2 regions of the Demetria terragena DSM 11295 genome follow, and region 1 is predicted to be linked to the other one. Evidence: predicted binding sites of a transcription regulator. Region 1 holds the regulator's gene; the other holds the start of a gene.
What was found. The regulator LexA, encoded in region 1, represses DNA repair genes until DNA is damaged. The targets are predictions, from matches to a motif close to TCGAACANNTGTTCGA.
Positions count from the first base shown of each region.

Region 2: the regulator LexA is predicted to act here: its motif matches at 1,888-1,903, upstream of F562_RS20355 (HNH endonuclease signature motif containing protein).

Region 1 covers NZ_AQXW01000004.1:693,104-700,255, forward strand. Annotated here, with positions in the region: gene F562_RS0107420 (metallophosphoesterase family protein) at 1-716, opposite strand, end outside; gene F562_RS0107425 (vitamin B12-dependent ribonucleotide reductase) at 798-3,695, opposite strand; gene nrdR (transcriptional regulator NrdR) at 3,774-4,262, opposite strand; gene F562_RS18430 (LysM peptidoglycan-binding domain-containing protein) at 4,510-4,899, opposite strand; gene lexA (transcriptional repressor LexA) at 5,188-5,907, shown strand; gene F562_RS0107445 (Sir2 family NAD-dependent protein deacetylase) at 5,882-6,721, opposite strand.
Region 2 covers NZ_AQXW01000004.1:2,086,295-2,093,446, forward strand. Annotated here, with positions in the region: gene F562_RS0114345 (SDR family NAD(P)-dependent oxidoreductase) at 1-209, opposite strand, end outside; gene F562_RS20355 (HNH endonuclease signature motif containing protein) at 385-1,842, opposite strand; gene F562_RS19395 (tetratricopeptide repeat protein) at 1,950-2,324, opposite strand; gene F562_RS0114360 (acyl-CoA dehydrogenase family protein) at 2,550-4,268, opposite strand; gene F562_RS0114365 (LLM class flavin-dependent oxidoreductase) at 4,457-5,596, shown strand; gene F562_RS0114370 (FMN reductase) at 5,593-6,240, shown strand; gene F562_RS0114375 (sugar isomerase domain-containing protein) at 6,278-7,060, opposite strand; gene F562_RS19400 (N-acetylglucosamine kinase) at 7,101-7,152, shown strand, end outside.

The DNA.
Region 1 (7,152 bases):
GCGTCCACATCGCTGTTGGCAGCACGGACGTATTCATCAGCCCAGGCTTGGCGGTCTGGGAAGGTCGAACCGTCCACTACCGCGGCGACCGCGGCGTCAATGTCGACCACCGTGTGGCGGAGGGACACATTGCCGTGATCCAGCAGCGCCCAACTTCCACCGGCCCGGCCATATGGCATCCCGATGCTTCCGGGGTTAATCACGAGTCGTCGATCAACGAGCCGAATGAACGGCATGTGGGTATGGCCGCAGACGACCGTGCGGTGATCTTCTGGCAGTTCCGAGAACGCGGCGGCCCACCGGCCTAGGGGCGAATCGACGAGCACGAGTTCGTCATCACGCCGCGGACTGCCATGGCAAAAGACCACCGGCCCAAAACCCGCAACTGGCAGGACCAGCGGATGCGGGAGCTCATCGAGTATCCGCACGTGCTCGGCATTCATTTGAGACGCAGCCCACGGCGTGACGTCAGGCGCTTCGATGGCCTCGCCGCGAGCCATCGCGACCAGTTCACGATCGGCGTTGCCCCTGACCATGCGTAACCGACCGCCTTCGGCCGCGAGACGGTCGAGCACCGGGACTGGCTGCGGGCCAGAGGCAAGATCGCCCGTCACGACCACGAGATCGGCTGCGCGAACGTCAGGTTCATCCAGGACGGCTTCCAGGATGGGCAGCACACCGTGCACATCGGACAGGACCGCGACCGTGGAGATCATGCAGCCATCATCGCGGCTGCTCCAACGGCTGTGGGGGCCGCCCAAAGATCGGGCGGCCCCCACAGTGCATCCGGTTGGCTGTCAGCTGCAGCCGCTGGTGGAGCCGCAGCCCTCGCAGACGTAGCACGATCCAGCTGGGCGCATCTTGGTGCCGCAGGTCATGCACATGGGCGCGTCGGCGGCCTTGCCCTGGAATCTCTCCATCAGCTCAGCCGACGAATGGATTTCCGCGGAGACCTCGCGGGCATCTGCTGCACCGGCACCGGACTGGTCTGCGGGCTCCTGCTCCTTCTTCTTGGTCGCCGGAGCAACCGACTGGGAGAAGCCCTCCAACTCATCCGCATAGTCGTCACCGGACTCGCCGTCAGAGCCACTGGTTGGCTCGGCATAGGAGCCTGTTTCGAGCTGTCGAGCCCGCTCATCGGCGGTATGGATGCCCATGAACGAACGCGTCTCGAAGTCAAGGTGATCCAGTGCCAACCGGCGGAAGACGTAGTCCATGAGCGACTGCGCCATGCGCACGTCCGGGTCGTCCGTCAGGCCAGCCGGCTCGAAGCGCAGGTTGGTGAACTTCTCGACATAGGTCTCCAGCGGCACGCCGTACTGGAGACCGACTGATAGCGCGATGGAGAAGGCGTCCATCACACCGGCGAGTGTCGATCCCTGCTTCCCGAACTTCAGGAAGATCTCGCCCAGGTCCCCGTTCTCATAGCTCGAGGCCGTCAGATAACCCTCGGCACCGCCCACTGCGAACGACGTCGTCTGGCTCTGCCGACGCTTCGGCATGCGCTTGCGGATCGGGCGATACTCGATCACCGTGTCGACCTTGGCCGCGGCCGCTTCGGCGGCAGACTTCTTGTCCTTGGCCGTGGACCCGCCATCAGACAGCGGCTGACCGACCTTGCAGTTGTCGCGGTACACGGCCAACGCCTTGAGGCCGCGCTTCCATCCCTCGAGGTGAACTTCGGCAATCTCCTCGACCGTGGCGTCCTCAGGAAGGTTCACCGTCTTGGAGATCGCTCCCGACAGGAAAGGCTGGGTCGCGGCCATCATGCGAACGTGGCCCATCGGTGAGATCGCGCGCTCGCCCATGGCGCAGTCGAAGACCTCGTAATGTTCCTTCTTCAGGCCAGGTGCATCAATGACGTGGCCCTTCTCCGCGATGTGCTCGACAATCGCTTCGATCTGCTCGGTCTGGTAGCCCATCTTCTTCAAGGCGCGCGGGATCGTCTGGTTCACGATCTGCATCGAGCCGCCGCCCACCAATTTCTTGAACTTCACCAAGGAGAAGTCCGGTTCGATACCGGTGGTGTCGCAGTCCATCATGAAGCCGATGGTCCCGGTCGGCGCGAGGACCGAAGCCTGTGCGTTACGGAAACCGTTCTCGTCGCCAATCGCGACGACATCGGACCAGGCCTTGGTCGCCGCTCGGTGGATGGCGGTGTCCATCGAGTCAAGGGGACGCACGTCGTCGTTGGCGGCCTGGTGCTTGCGCATCACGCGGTTGTGGGCCTCGGCGTTACGGGCGTAGCCGGCATAGGGACCAACCACCCCAGCCAACTCGGCGGAACGCTTGTAGGCGGTACCGGTCATCAAGGAGGTAATCGATGCCGCCAAGGCGCGACCGCCCTCGGACTCATAGCCGTGCCCAGTTGCCATCAACAGCGCGCCGAGGTTGGCATAGCCGATACCAAGCTGGCGGTAGTCGACGGTGGTCTTCCCAATGGACTCGGTCGGGAAGTCCGCGAAGCAGATCGAGATATCCATGGCCGTGATGACCAACTCGACCGTCTTGGCGAAGGTCTGCTCGTCAAAGGTGTCATCCTCGCGCAGGAACTTCAGCAAGTTGAGCGAAGCGAGGTTGCAGGACGAGTTATCCAGGCTCATGTATTCAGAGCAGGGATTCGAGGCAGTGATTCGCCCAGACTCAGGATTGGTGTGCCAGTCGTTGATCGTGTCGTCGTACTGGACGCCTGGGTCGGCGCACTCCCAAGCAGCACGGTTGATCTTGTCGAAAAGGGTGCGGGCGTCGACTTCTTCGATGACTTCGCCGGTGCCACGCGCCCGCAAACCGAACGTCGTGCCGTTCTCGACGGCCTTCATGAACTCGTCGCTGACCCGAACGCTGTTGTTGGCGTTCTGGTACTGAACCGAGGTGATGTCCGCGCCACCGAGGTCCATATCGAACCCAGCGTCGCGCAGCGCCCGGATCTTGTCTTCCTCGCGCGCCTTGGTGTCAATGAACTCTTCGATGTCGGGGTGATCGACATCGAGCACGACCATCTTGGCCGCGCGGCGAGTGGCTCCGCCGGACTTGATCGTCCCCGCTGACGCATCGGCACCCCGCATGAAGGACACCGGGCCAGAGGCCGTCCCACCAGAGGACAGCAACTCCTTGGACGACCGGATTCGCGACAGGTTCAGGCCAGCGCCCGAGCCGCCCTTGAAGATGAAGCCTTCTTCTCGATACCAGTTCAAGATCGAGTCCATCGAGTCATCGACCGCCAGGATGAAGCACGCCGAAACCTGTTGTGGGCTCTTCGTGCCTACGTTGAACCACACCGGGCTGTTGAACGCGAACACCTGGTGCAGCAGCATCCAGGTCAGTTCGTGTTCAAAGACCTCGGCGTCGTCCTCAGTCGTGAAATAGCCGTACTCCCGACCAGCCTTGACATAGGTCAACACGACCCGGTCGATGAGCTGCTTCAGGCTGCGCTCACGCACGTCGGTACCCAAGGCACCGCGGAAGTACTTGGTCGTGACGATCGTCGAGGCGTTGACCGACCAGAAATCGGGGAACTCCACCCCACGCTGCTCGAAGATCGTCTCGCCGGTCTTCCAGTTCTGCTGGATGACGTCGCGCGCCTGCCAGGTCACCTCGTCGTAGGGGTGAACTCCTGGGGTGGTGAAGATGCGCTCGATCTTCAGGCCTTTGCCCTTGCGACGCGCCTGTGACGCAGCGCTGGTCGTCTCGGTCATGACGACTATCCCTTCATAAAAATCGAATCTCGGTCAGACGCGAGTACGACGCCCTCGCGCGGGGCCTGTTGTCTCGAACTAGCCCGGCGGTCCGTCTGAACTCGGCTCAATGCCGACCGCAGGACGCTCCGCGCGCAGCACCGTGATGGCTGCCTCGAAGTCCTCGGTGGATTCAAAGGCCTGATAGACGGAGGCGAACCTCAGGTAGGCAACCTCGTCGAGCTCTCGCAACGGGCCAAGAATCTCCAGGCCAACGTCGTGGGCATCGATCTCGGCCATGCCCTTGGCACGGATCGCTTCTTCAACCCGCTGCGCAAGAAGAGCCAACTCATCTTCGGTCACAGGACGGCCCTGGCATGCCTTGCGCACGCCCACCATCACCTTGTCCCGTGCGAAGGGCTCGCTCGCCCCGGACCGCTTGACCACCGTCAGACTGGCCGTCTCCATCGTGGAGAATCTCTTCCCGCACGACGGACATTGGCGACGTCGTTTGATGTGCGTTCCATCTTCAGAGGTGCGGCTGTCGACGACCCGCGAATCGTCATGACGACAGAACGGACAATGCATCGGCAAACACCTCCTCGGGCGACCACATCCGACTCCACTAGACCCAAAGTCGCCCGGCGGTCCCCCGACGGACGGCCCAACCTGTGGACAATCCTGTGGGTAACTCGTGGATAACGTGGGGACGAGATGTGGACTAGATGTGGACAACTCACAGCCATGTAACTACTAGATATAGCGATCCTAGATCGCGGCACCCCACCACGCAACATTGCCCAGGTCAGTGCGCGTGTCTACCGGATCGGCGCGCCTAGGGCGCCGGGATCTGCAACCTTTGCCCGGTGGACACCTGCGCGGAGTTGAGGTCGTTTGCCAGTTGCAGGTGTGCGATTGCGGCGCTCAGCGGCAACTCGGGAAGACGCTCGCGCGCTACATCAGACAGCGTCTGCCCCGGCCGCACGGTGACATCCTCGGACGCGGTCGGACCGCTCGCCCACGCCGAAACAGCCATGCCGCCCAGGATGGCGATGGCCAGGACCGTCACGAGCAGGGCGCGACGCCCTCGCGCCGTCAAGCGCACTGCGACTGCCGGCAGCGTCGTTGAGGTCGGGCGTGCGGGCACGTCTGAGACCAGGGCGAGATGGCGGCGACGCCGGGGTAGAGCCTGTGGCTGATCGAGCACGGGTGCGAGTGCGCTCATGGAGTCCTCCTGATGCTGTTGCGACGGGTTAACCGAACACCTGTCCGATCGGACGTGCGTACGAGGTATAGCACGTACGTTCGACGTCCACAAGCCGCCGCCATCACGAGAATGACGCGACACTCGCGTCGTACAGGTGTTTGATTGCGTTCGCTGAACTCCATACGCTGTGCTCATAGCGACAAGCCAAGCAGCGACCACCGACAAGCCCGCCGGCAAGCCCGCCGACAACGACTTCCTCGGAAACACCGGTGCCGCAGCAGGACGCCATAGATAAGGACGCCGACGATGGCCAAGATTCACCAGATGCCAGAGCCAGATGGCAAGGCACTGACCACCCGCCAACGCAAGGTGCTGCAGGTCATCCGCAGTTCAATCGACCGGCGTGGATACCCGCCCAGCATGCGGGAGATCGGCGAAGCCGTCGGACTCACGTCGCCGAGTTCGGTGGCGCACCAGCTCACGATGTTGGAGCGCAAAGGCTACTTGCGTCGGGATCCCATGCGACCGCGTGCGATCGAAGTCGTCTCGCCAGGACAACCCAAGCGCGAGCGGGGCTATCGCGGCAAGGCTGCGGCGAGTGCCGAGCTGGACTCGCCAGTCGATGAAACCGGAATCAACGACGAACGGCCAGAGGCCGAGTACGTGCCTGTCGTCGGCCGTATCGCCGCGGGTGGGCCGATTCTCGCCGAGCAAGCCGTCGAAGATGTCTTTCCCCTCCCCCGGCAACTCGTCGGCGAGGGCGATCTCTTTCTGCTCAAAGTCGTCGGCGATTCGATGATCGACGCAGCCATTTGTGATGGCGACTGGGTGGTGGTTCGGCAGCAGCCCAGCGCGAGCAACGGCGACATCGTGGCGGCGATGCTCGATCACGAGGCCACCGTCAAGACGTTCAAGCGGACTGACGGTCAGGTGTGGCTGCTACCGCATAACGAGGCATACGAGCCCATCGACGGGAACGACGCCACGATTCTCGGCAAGGTCACCGCGGTGCTGCGCCGGGTGTGACCGCTGCCACCAGTTGGGTCAGGGTGGCGCCAAGGGGACTCTCGAGTTTGACGGTCGTTTCGGCGTCGGCCCGGGTCACTCCTTGAGTGATGACCGCAACGGGGATCCGTTCACGCGCCGCGAACCGAGCGAAGCGGAAGCCAGACATCACCATCAGGGATGAGCCGAGCACCAGCAGACACGATGACTCGGCCACGGTGTCAAAACACTTCTGCACCAACGGTTTTGCCACGGATTCGCCAAACATGACGACGTCAGGCTTAAGCCTGTCTGAGCGACACACCACACACCTCGCCGTGGCAAAACCGGCCACCTGCTCGTCGGTCAGGAGCACGTCTCCGTCCGGGCGGATCTGTCCGGTCATGGCCTCACGATCGAAGCGCGGATTTGCCTGTCTGAGCCACTCATCCACGGTTGTCCGCGCGTAGGACTCGCCACAATCGACGCAGACCACGGCATCGAGGGAGCCGTGTAATTCGATGATCTCGTCGGCGCCACCTCGCTGATGCAGGCCATCGACGTTCTGGGTGATGATCCCTGTGGTCAGTCCCAAGCGTTGCAGGTCCGCGACGGCACGATGCCCGTCATTGGGTTCGGCGGCCGCGAACCGGGGGTATCCGACGAACGACCTGGCCCAGTAGCGCTGGCGCGCGTGCGGCGAGGCCAGGAGTTCGCTCACCGTCATGGGCGTCACTCGTCGCTCGCCATCGGCACCTCGATAGCCCGGAATGCCGGACTCGGTCGAGAGGCCAGCACCCGAGAGGATGCAGACCCGGCCTTCGGCGACGAGGTCCACCAGCGCAGCCCACTTCACTGGGTCGCCATCTCCTGGCGATGGAAAGGTCGCACACGGCACGACCTCAGTATCTCCGGTGTGGTCTCGACAAGCTCGACCGGCGTAGGTGCGCTCGACCACAACCCACGCCGGTCGAGTAGGCGAGCGCCCCCTTCCCCACGCCGGTCGAGTAGGCGAGCGCCCCAGCGCGAGCCGTATCGAGACCCCGGCGGGTCTCGACAAGCTCGACCAGCGTTAGAGAGCTAGACCGGCGTTGACGGGCCCGACAACAACCCACGCCGGTCGAGTAGGCGAGCGCCCCAGCGCGAGCCGTATCGAGACCCCCGGCAGGTCTCGACAAGCTCGACCGGCGTTAGAGAGCTCGACCGGCGTTAGAGAGCTCGACCACAACCCACGCCGGTCGAGTAGGCGAGCGCCCCAGCGCGAGCCGTATCGAGACCAAGGCAAGA
Region 2 (7,152 bases), 1.4 Mb from region 1:
ACGTCGAGGCTGGTGCCGATGACGGTCCGTCCGGTTTCGGTGGCCAGGTCCTCGGCGACGGCGGCACACGCGCTGCTGTCGCGGGCTGCGATGACGACATCGGCACCCGCTTGGGCGAGTGCTCGAGAGAAGCCCAGGCCGAGGCCGCGATAACCGCCGGTGACTAGCGCCGTGCGCCCCTGCAGTGAGAAGGAATCGAGCACGTTCATGGATGCCTCACCCTCACGGCAAACATCACGGCGGTGGGCGAATGCGACCTAGATGCCATGGCTCCACGTTGCCACTCGGCCCGGAGTTTCCGCAACGGGTTGCGCAACAGGGGGCCACAGCATGTGAAGCGCTCGTGCAGGCACGGTGGTACTCGCTTGATCCGACCGGGCAAACTCAGGCTGCCGCGTTTGGCTGGCGCATGCTGCGAGGCCGAAGGTCCCAGATGACTGTCGAGGCGGTGGCGGTGGCGGTGTATTCATCGCGGTGCACGATGGTGTGATGTCGCTGGCATAGCAGTGCTGAGTTGGTGAGGCTGGTGGGTCCGCCGTGAGACCACGGAATGATGTGGTGGACCTGGCACCAACTGGGCGGTCTGTCGCACCCGGGGTAGGTACAACATCGGTCCCGTTGGATGACGGCGGCTCGCAGGCCTCGGGTGACCAAGCGTTCGGAACGTCCGACGTCGAGAGGTTGACTGCCTGACCCGAGAACCATGGGCAGGATCTCAGCGTCGCACGCGATCTCCCGAATCTGACTGGCATTCAACGATGTTCCCGCTTCGGTACGCCCGCATCCGCGCACATTTCCGACAAGAACGTCGAGATCGATAGTGACCACAAGACGGGCGGTGCCGCTGGTCGGGGTCGCGCCGTTGTCGATGGCCTCGGCTCCCCGCGTGAGGAGAAGGACAAGTGCGTCAGCAGCGCGCTTGTCGGCCTGTCGCGGATCGGGCTCGCCGGTCTTCTGGCCGCTGGTGTGGCGATGGAAAACGTCCTCGCAGCAAGAGTTTCCTGGGGTGGGCGCCGACAGGGCGTTGATGGCGTGGCGCACGTGGGCCGCATGCGTTGGGGCGAGATCGGCGACCAAGCGATGCATGCCGTTCGGCAGCTCCGACCAGGTCACCGATTCGGCGTGGTCGAGGCGCTCATCGAGGTCGTTCAGGAAGGTCTCGTCGGCGTACGTGGCGATCACGCGCTGGGCGAGCTCTCGGATCGCCTTGGAACCCGACCCAGCCGGAAGGTTCAGAAAATGCCCGAACACGGCGTCACGATGTGCGCTGGGCAGAACGGGTATGACTTTGTCGACCTCGATCAACGCAGTGCGCGCGGCGGCGACGCCGACCGAGTTGGCAGTCACTGCCGCGGCGAGCACTGTATTACGGCGCTGTGTGCATGCTGTGGCGACTTTGGCGATCCGTGAGGCGATGAGGGGTTCAACGCCCGGAAGCCGCAAGATCTCGCAGGTGTCTGCGTTGCTCTGGTCGGGCGGGTCGTGATGAACGTCTTCATCGGGACAGTCGACGAGGGGCATGAGTGGACCTGACGTCGGCGTTGCTGCCGGTGGCAGCAGGCGGTCGAGGTCCTCGCCAGTGCTGAGACGCGAGACCCACTGAGCCGGCCCGGCAGCAGTCGACTCGTGCACCATGCCTCGCTGAATAGCCTCGGCCACGAGGCTCACGGCGGCTGTCTCAGCCACCTGCAGCAGCGCCAATACCTCGCGGGTCAGCGCGGCTAGGTCACGAGTGCCGCGCTGATGGTTCGATTCGTGCAATCGCGACACCGCATCCACGGTCGTGTGCAATTGCGCGACCGTCTCGCTGACCTCGCTGTCACTGGTCGTCGTGCCCACCATCCCACTCACCTCCCCCGCTTCGCCGCACCCGGCCTATGACTATTATCGAACACACGTTCGAATGTTGTCAAGGGAGGGAGAGGCGATATTTGGGGCGGAGAAAGCGTTCAGGCCACACCCATCGCCTCGATAAGGCGCTGATGTCCGGTCGCCTCTTCGGTGCGGCCCGCCCGCTGGAGGGCGCGGCTGAGCAGCAGGCGGGCGTACCCGTCGGCGGGGTCGTCCTGCACGATCGCAGTCGCCAGTTCAATGGCTCGGCTCAGTTGCGCTGAGTGGAAGTAGGCGCGGGCGAGTAGTAGCCGAGCGGAGGCTGTGCCGATCACAGGTCTCTCCGGCGTGGTGGTCACGAGCGGCTCCAGGATCTTCACGGCCTCGGTGTAACGCCGCTCGTCGAACAGCGTGACTGCGCGCTGCCACGCAGCGAAATCCGAGTTGCCCTGGGTGTCGGTGTGACGGGACAGCAGGCTCTCGAAGGTGGTCATGTCCAGCAGAACGCCGGACGGTGAGTGGTCATTCCGCTGAGTGGTTTCGACGCGGCGGTCGCAGGCTCCCGCCTTGCTCTACCGGCGGTGGTGGTGGTTTCGACGCGGCGGTCGCAGGCTCCCGCCTTGCTCTACCGGCGTTGGTGGGGGTGGTTTCGACGCGGTGGTCGCAGGCTCCCGCCTTGCTCTACCGGCGTTGGTGGGGGTGGTTTCGACGCGGCGTTGTTAGGGGGTCATTTCGTATGCGCCCGACAGTTCCTCGACGCGCTGCCAGACGGCGGCGTCGCGCGCCTCGTCGACGGCGGGCTTGCGAATCTGTCGGATCGCCCAATCCTGTTGGGCTTCAGTGGAAGCCGCCTTTCCGTGCAAGCGGGTGGCGCGCTGGGAGAAGTCGCCAACAAGAACCCCGACAATGGCGTCGACCACCTGACGGTCGATGTCCTCGATGGCCGCCTGCTCCAGCATGAGGTGGGCATAGACCAGCAAGGTGAAGAGCTGGCCGAGCTCGAGGATGAAGTCCAGATCCTTCTGCTGGTCGTCCGTCAGGGGTGCAGTCTTGAGTAACTCGGCGAGCGCGTCGCCCTGCTCACGCAAGATTGCCACGTTGGGGAGGTCGGCGTACGGCTCGAACGCGGCATGCCAGTCGGCGAAGGTGATCTTGCCCAGACCACGAGCGGGACCCTGGTGGAACAAGAAATCGTCATTGGCTGGATCGACCCGCGTCGGGATTTCGGGCTGCTCCCGCGGCGACAGGAGATAGGCCGGCATGAACTTGAGGATGAGCGCGAGGTTCACGTGCACGGTCCCCTCCAGTTTGGCGGGCGCACCGATGTCGCGGCCAGCGTTGGCGAAGTACGTTTCCGCCTCAAAACCCTTGGCAGCAATGACATCCCACAGTCCGGCGACGACCGTCTCGGCCTCGCTGGTGACCTTCATTTTCGACACCGGGTTGTAGAGGAGGTAGCGGCGGTCATCCGCAGACGCGCTGCGCAGATAGTCAATGGCGCGCGAGGAATACAGCTTCATCGCGACGAGTCGAAGGTACGACTCGCTGAGGGTGCGGCGTACGTGCGGAAAGTCCGTCACCCGGTTGCCATAGAGAATTCTGTTGTGCGCGTGGGTGATTGCTTCGTACGTGCAGTGTTCGGCCATGCCGATCGAGGCAAAGCCGATGTTGAACTTGCCGACGTTGACCGTGTTGAGCGCCGCGTTGAACGCATCCTGACCGGTGTGCAGGATGTCGTCTGTGTGCACGGGGTAGTCCTCAAGCCGGAACTCGGAGACGAACTTCTGCCCGTCAACGGTGTTCTTCACGAGGTGGTATGCCTCGTGCTGGCTGTCCGCGGCGAAGAAGACGTAGCCATCCGGGCCCTCGACGTCGGACCGGCGGCCGAAAACCGACACCATGCGGGCGACGTTTCCGTTGCCGATGTAGTACTTACTGCCGGTCGCCGTGTAGCCACCGTCGCCGTCCGGCGTCAGGATCATGTCGGTCGAGTAGATGTCCGCGCCGTGCGAGCGCTCGGACAAGCCGAAGGCGAAGACTGCCCCGTCATCCAGCCATTGGGCCGCGCGTTTGCGGGCGGCTTCGTTGTCGCTCTGCCAGATCGGTCCGAGCCCCAAGATGGTGACCTGAAAGGCATACCAGTAGTCCAGGCCATAGAACGCGAGAACTTCACTCAGCGCTGAGATGCGCGCGGTGTCCCAGCGCTTAGCCGTGCTCCCGGCCGCATCCGTCGACGGCGTCAGCATGGCCGCGAACAAGCCCTCTTTTGCCGCGAAATCGAGGAAGTCAGCTGTCCAGGCGCGCTCGTGATAGTCCTGGAGCAACTTGCGCTTGCCGCGTGACTCGAACCAGTCGACGGTCGCCCGCAACAAGCGCGCGGTCTCGTCGTCGAACGGCTCGCCCTGGTAGGTCGGTGGGTGCAGCAGCGGATTCGGCACGGTGTCTCCTCGCGGTCGGCGTTGGCCCAAGCCTGCCCGTCCGAGCCGCACTCGTCACTGTTATCGGGCACAAGAGGGGTGAGGTGATGTGGTGCGCGAGCACACGTGCGGAACCTGGGGAATGAACGAGCGGGGTGCTGAGTTAAAGTAGTTGACATATCAACAACATGTCCGGAAGGATGAGTCTCATGCAGTTCGGCATTTTCTCCGTGGGAGACGTGACCCCCGACCCGACAACTGGACGTACCGCCAGCGAGGGCGAGCGCATCGACGCGATGACGCAGATCGCGCTCAAGGCCGAAGAGGTAGGGCTCGACGTCTTCGCGACCGGCGAACACCACAACCCGCCGTTCGTGGTGTCGTCTCCGACGACCCACCTGGGGTTCATCGCAGCCCAGACTGAGCGCATCCAGTTGTCGACCTCCACGACGCTCATCACCACGAACGACCCGGTGAAGATGGCCGAGGACTACTCCTTCCTGCAGCACCTGTCCAAGGGGCGAGTCGACCTGATGATGGGGCGCGGCAACACCGGTCCGGTCTACCCCTGGTTCGGTAAAGACATCCGTGACGGTCTTCCACTAGCGGTCGAGAACTACCACCTGCTGCGTCGCCTGTGGCGGGAGAAAGTCGTCAACTGGGAGGGCGAGTTCCGCACTCCTCTGCGCGGATTCACCCTCGCGCCCCAGCCGTTGGATGGCGTACCGCCCTTTGTCTGGCACGGCTCGATCCGCTCGACGGAGATTGCCGAGCAAGCGGCCTACTACGGCGACGGCTTCTTCCACAACAACATCTTCTGGAACCCAGAGCACACGGCGCAGATGGTGAACCTCTACCGTCGCCGGTTCGAGCACTATGGCCACGGCGGTGCCGATCAGGCCATCGTCGGTCTGGGTGGGCAAGCTTTCCTTGCCTCCAGTGAGGCGGAAGCGAAGAAGGCGTTCCGGCCCTACTTTGATGTGGCTCCGGTCTACGGCTACGGCCCGTCGATGGAGGAGTTCACGCGCACCACACCGCTGGTCGTCGGTACGCCGGAGATGCTGATCGAGCGCACTCTGCAGATCGGCGAAATGGTCGGTGACTACCAGCGCCAGATGTTCCTTATGGACCACGCGGGCCTGCCTCTCGAGGTCGTGCTGGAGCAGCTGGAAATCCTCGGTCGGGATGTGGTGCCGGTGTTGCGCAAGGAGTTCGAGAGCCGTCGGCCCTCCCACGTGCCGAGCGACCCGCCCAGCCACGCGTCGCTGGTCGCCGAAGGCGTCGAGTCCAAGCACCTGCTGGTGTCCCCGGCAGATGTCGCCACCGAATCACAAGGAGTTTCAGCATGACTCGCCGCATCGTCGCCCTGACTGCTGGCCTGTCAACACCATCGAGCACCCGACTGCTGACCGACCAGATCACGGACGCAACTCGCGCGGCGGTGAGCGCCCGTGGAGAGAATGCCAAGGTCGATGTCATCGAGTTGCGCGAACTCGCGACGGATCTCGCGCAGATGATGACCAGCGGCGGACGGCCATCGGAAGCCCTGGGTCGGGCCCGTGACCTCGTTGCGACGTCTGACGGAATAGTCGCAGTGACACCGGTATTCGCGGCAAGCTACAGCGGTCTGTTCAAGATGTTCATCGACTCCCTTGATCCTGAAACGATCGAAGGCAAGCCGGTTCTCATCGCGGCGACTGCCGGAACGCCGCGTCACTCGTTGGTGCTTGAGCACGCGATGCGCCCGCTGTTCAGCTATCTGCGCGCACTGGTCGTCCCCACGGCGGTGTTCGCTGCTACCGCGGACTTCGGTTCTGTGGGTAGCGAACTCGGGTCGCGGATCCACCGCGGGGCCGCCGAGCTCGCGGCGCAGGTGGTCGCTGAACCAACCGGTGTCGAGGGCTTCACCCCCGGTCCGGGCGACCGACGGCCCTCTCAGACCGACCAGGACGTGACGCCGTTCGCCGAACTCTTGCGCGGGCGTGGGCGTTGAGAGCCGCGTCAGAGTGGGTGCGACTTCTTGGTCGTGCTCACTCTGACGATGCGGACGCCGGCTGGGTCGTTCGGCGGATCCGTCCGTCGTAGCGGTCTTCCAGTGTGCGGTTGTGCTCATCGCCGCCGGGAACGTTTGCAGACATATAGATCGGCGGCGTCCCATCCGCCAGCAACCGGCGAACGACCTCGGCGGTAACCATCTGCGCCAGTAGCGCGGCGGTAATGGAGGAGACCGCGCACACGGCGCCGTCACCGGGCAGGTCCAGGACGGAGTCGCCGAACGGCGCGCCGTTGTCGAGCACTACGTCAGCGAGATCAGTCAAACGTTGACCGGACGGATGGCGTGACACCAGCGACTTAGACCCCCCCACCGAGGTGATCGCGATCAAGGGGTGGCCGTTCTCCTTAACCGTCTGAGCCATCTCGACGATGGAGCCGTTCACGCCCGAATTCGACGCAATAACAAAGGCATCCGCCGCATGGGGTGAGTTGAGCTCATAGATTCGGCGGGCCAGCCCGGACTCACGCTCGAGCGCCCCGTTGGTCAGGATTTCCGCCGGCTCGCCGCCGCGTAGCACCAAGTCACTCAGCAAGAGCCGGTTCGTGGCGACGAGACCGCCCGCTCGGCCGGACAACTCCATTGACAGCGCCTCCGAGTGACCGGTACCGAACGCCTGAATGACTCCACCGGCGCGTACGGCATCTGCAAGGAGCTGCGCGGCATCCTGGACCGGGCCTTCGGCCTGAGTCGCGACCTGGTCGAGCAACGATTTCAGCGTCGCGACGTAGGACACGGCGGATGGAGTTTGCTCGGTCATTGGTGATGCCTTTCAGTGGTTTCTGATCAATACTGAGCACGTGACCTCGTTGAGCGTAGCGCTGGACCTCGTGATTGGCGCCGACCTCGGCG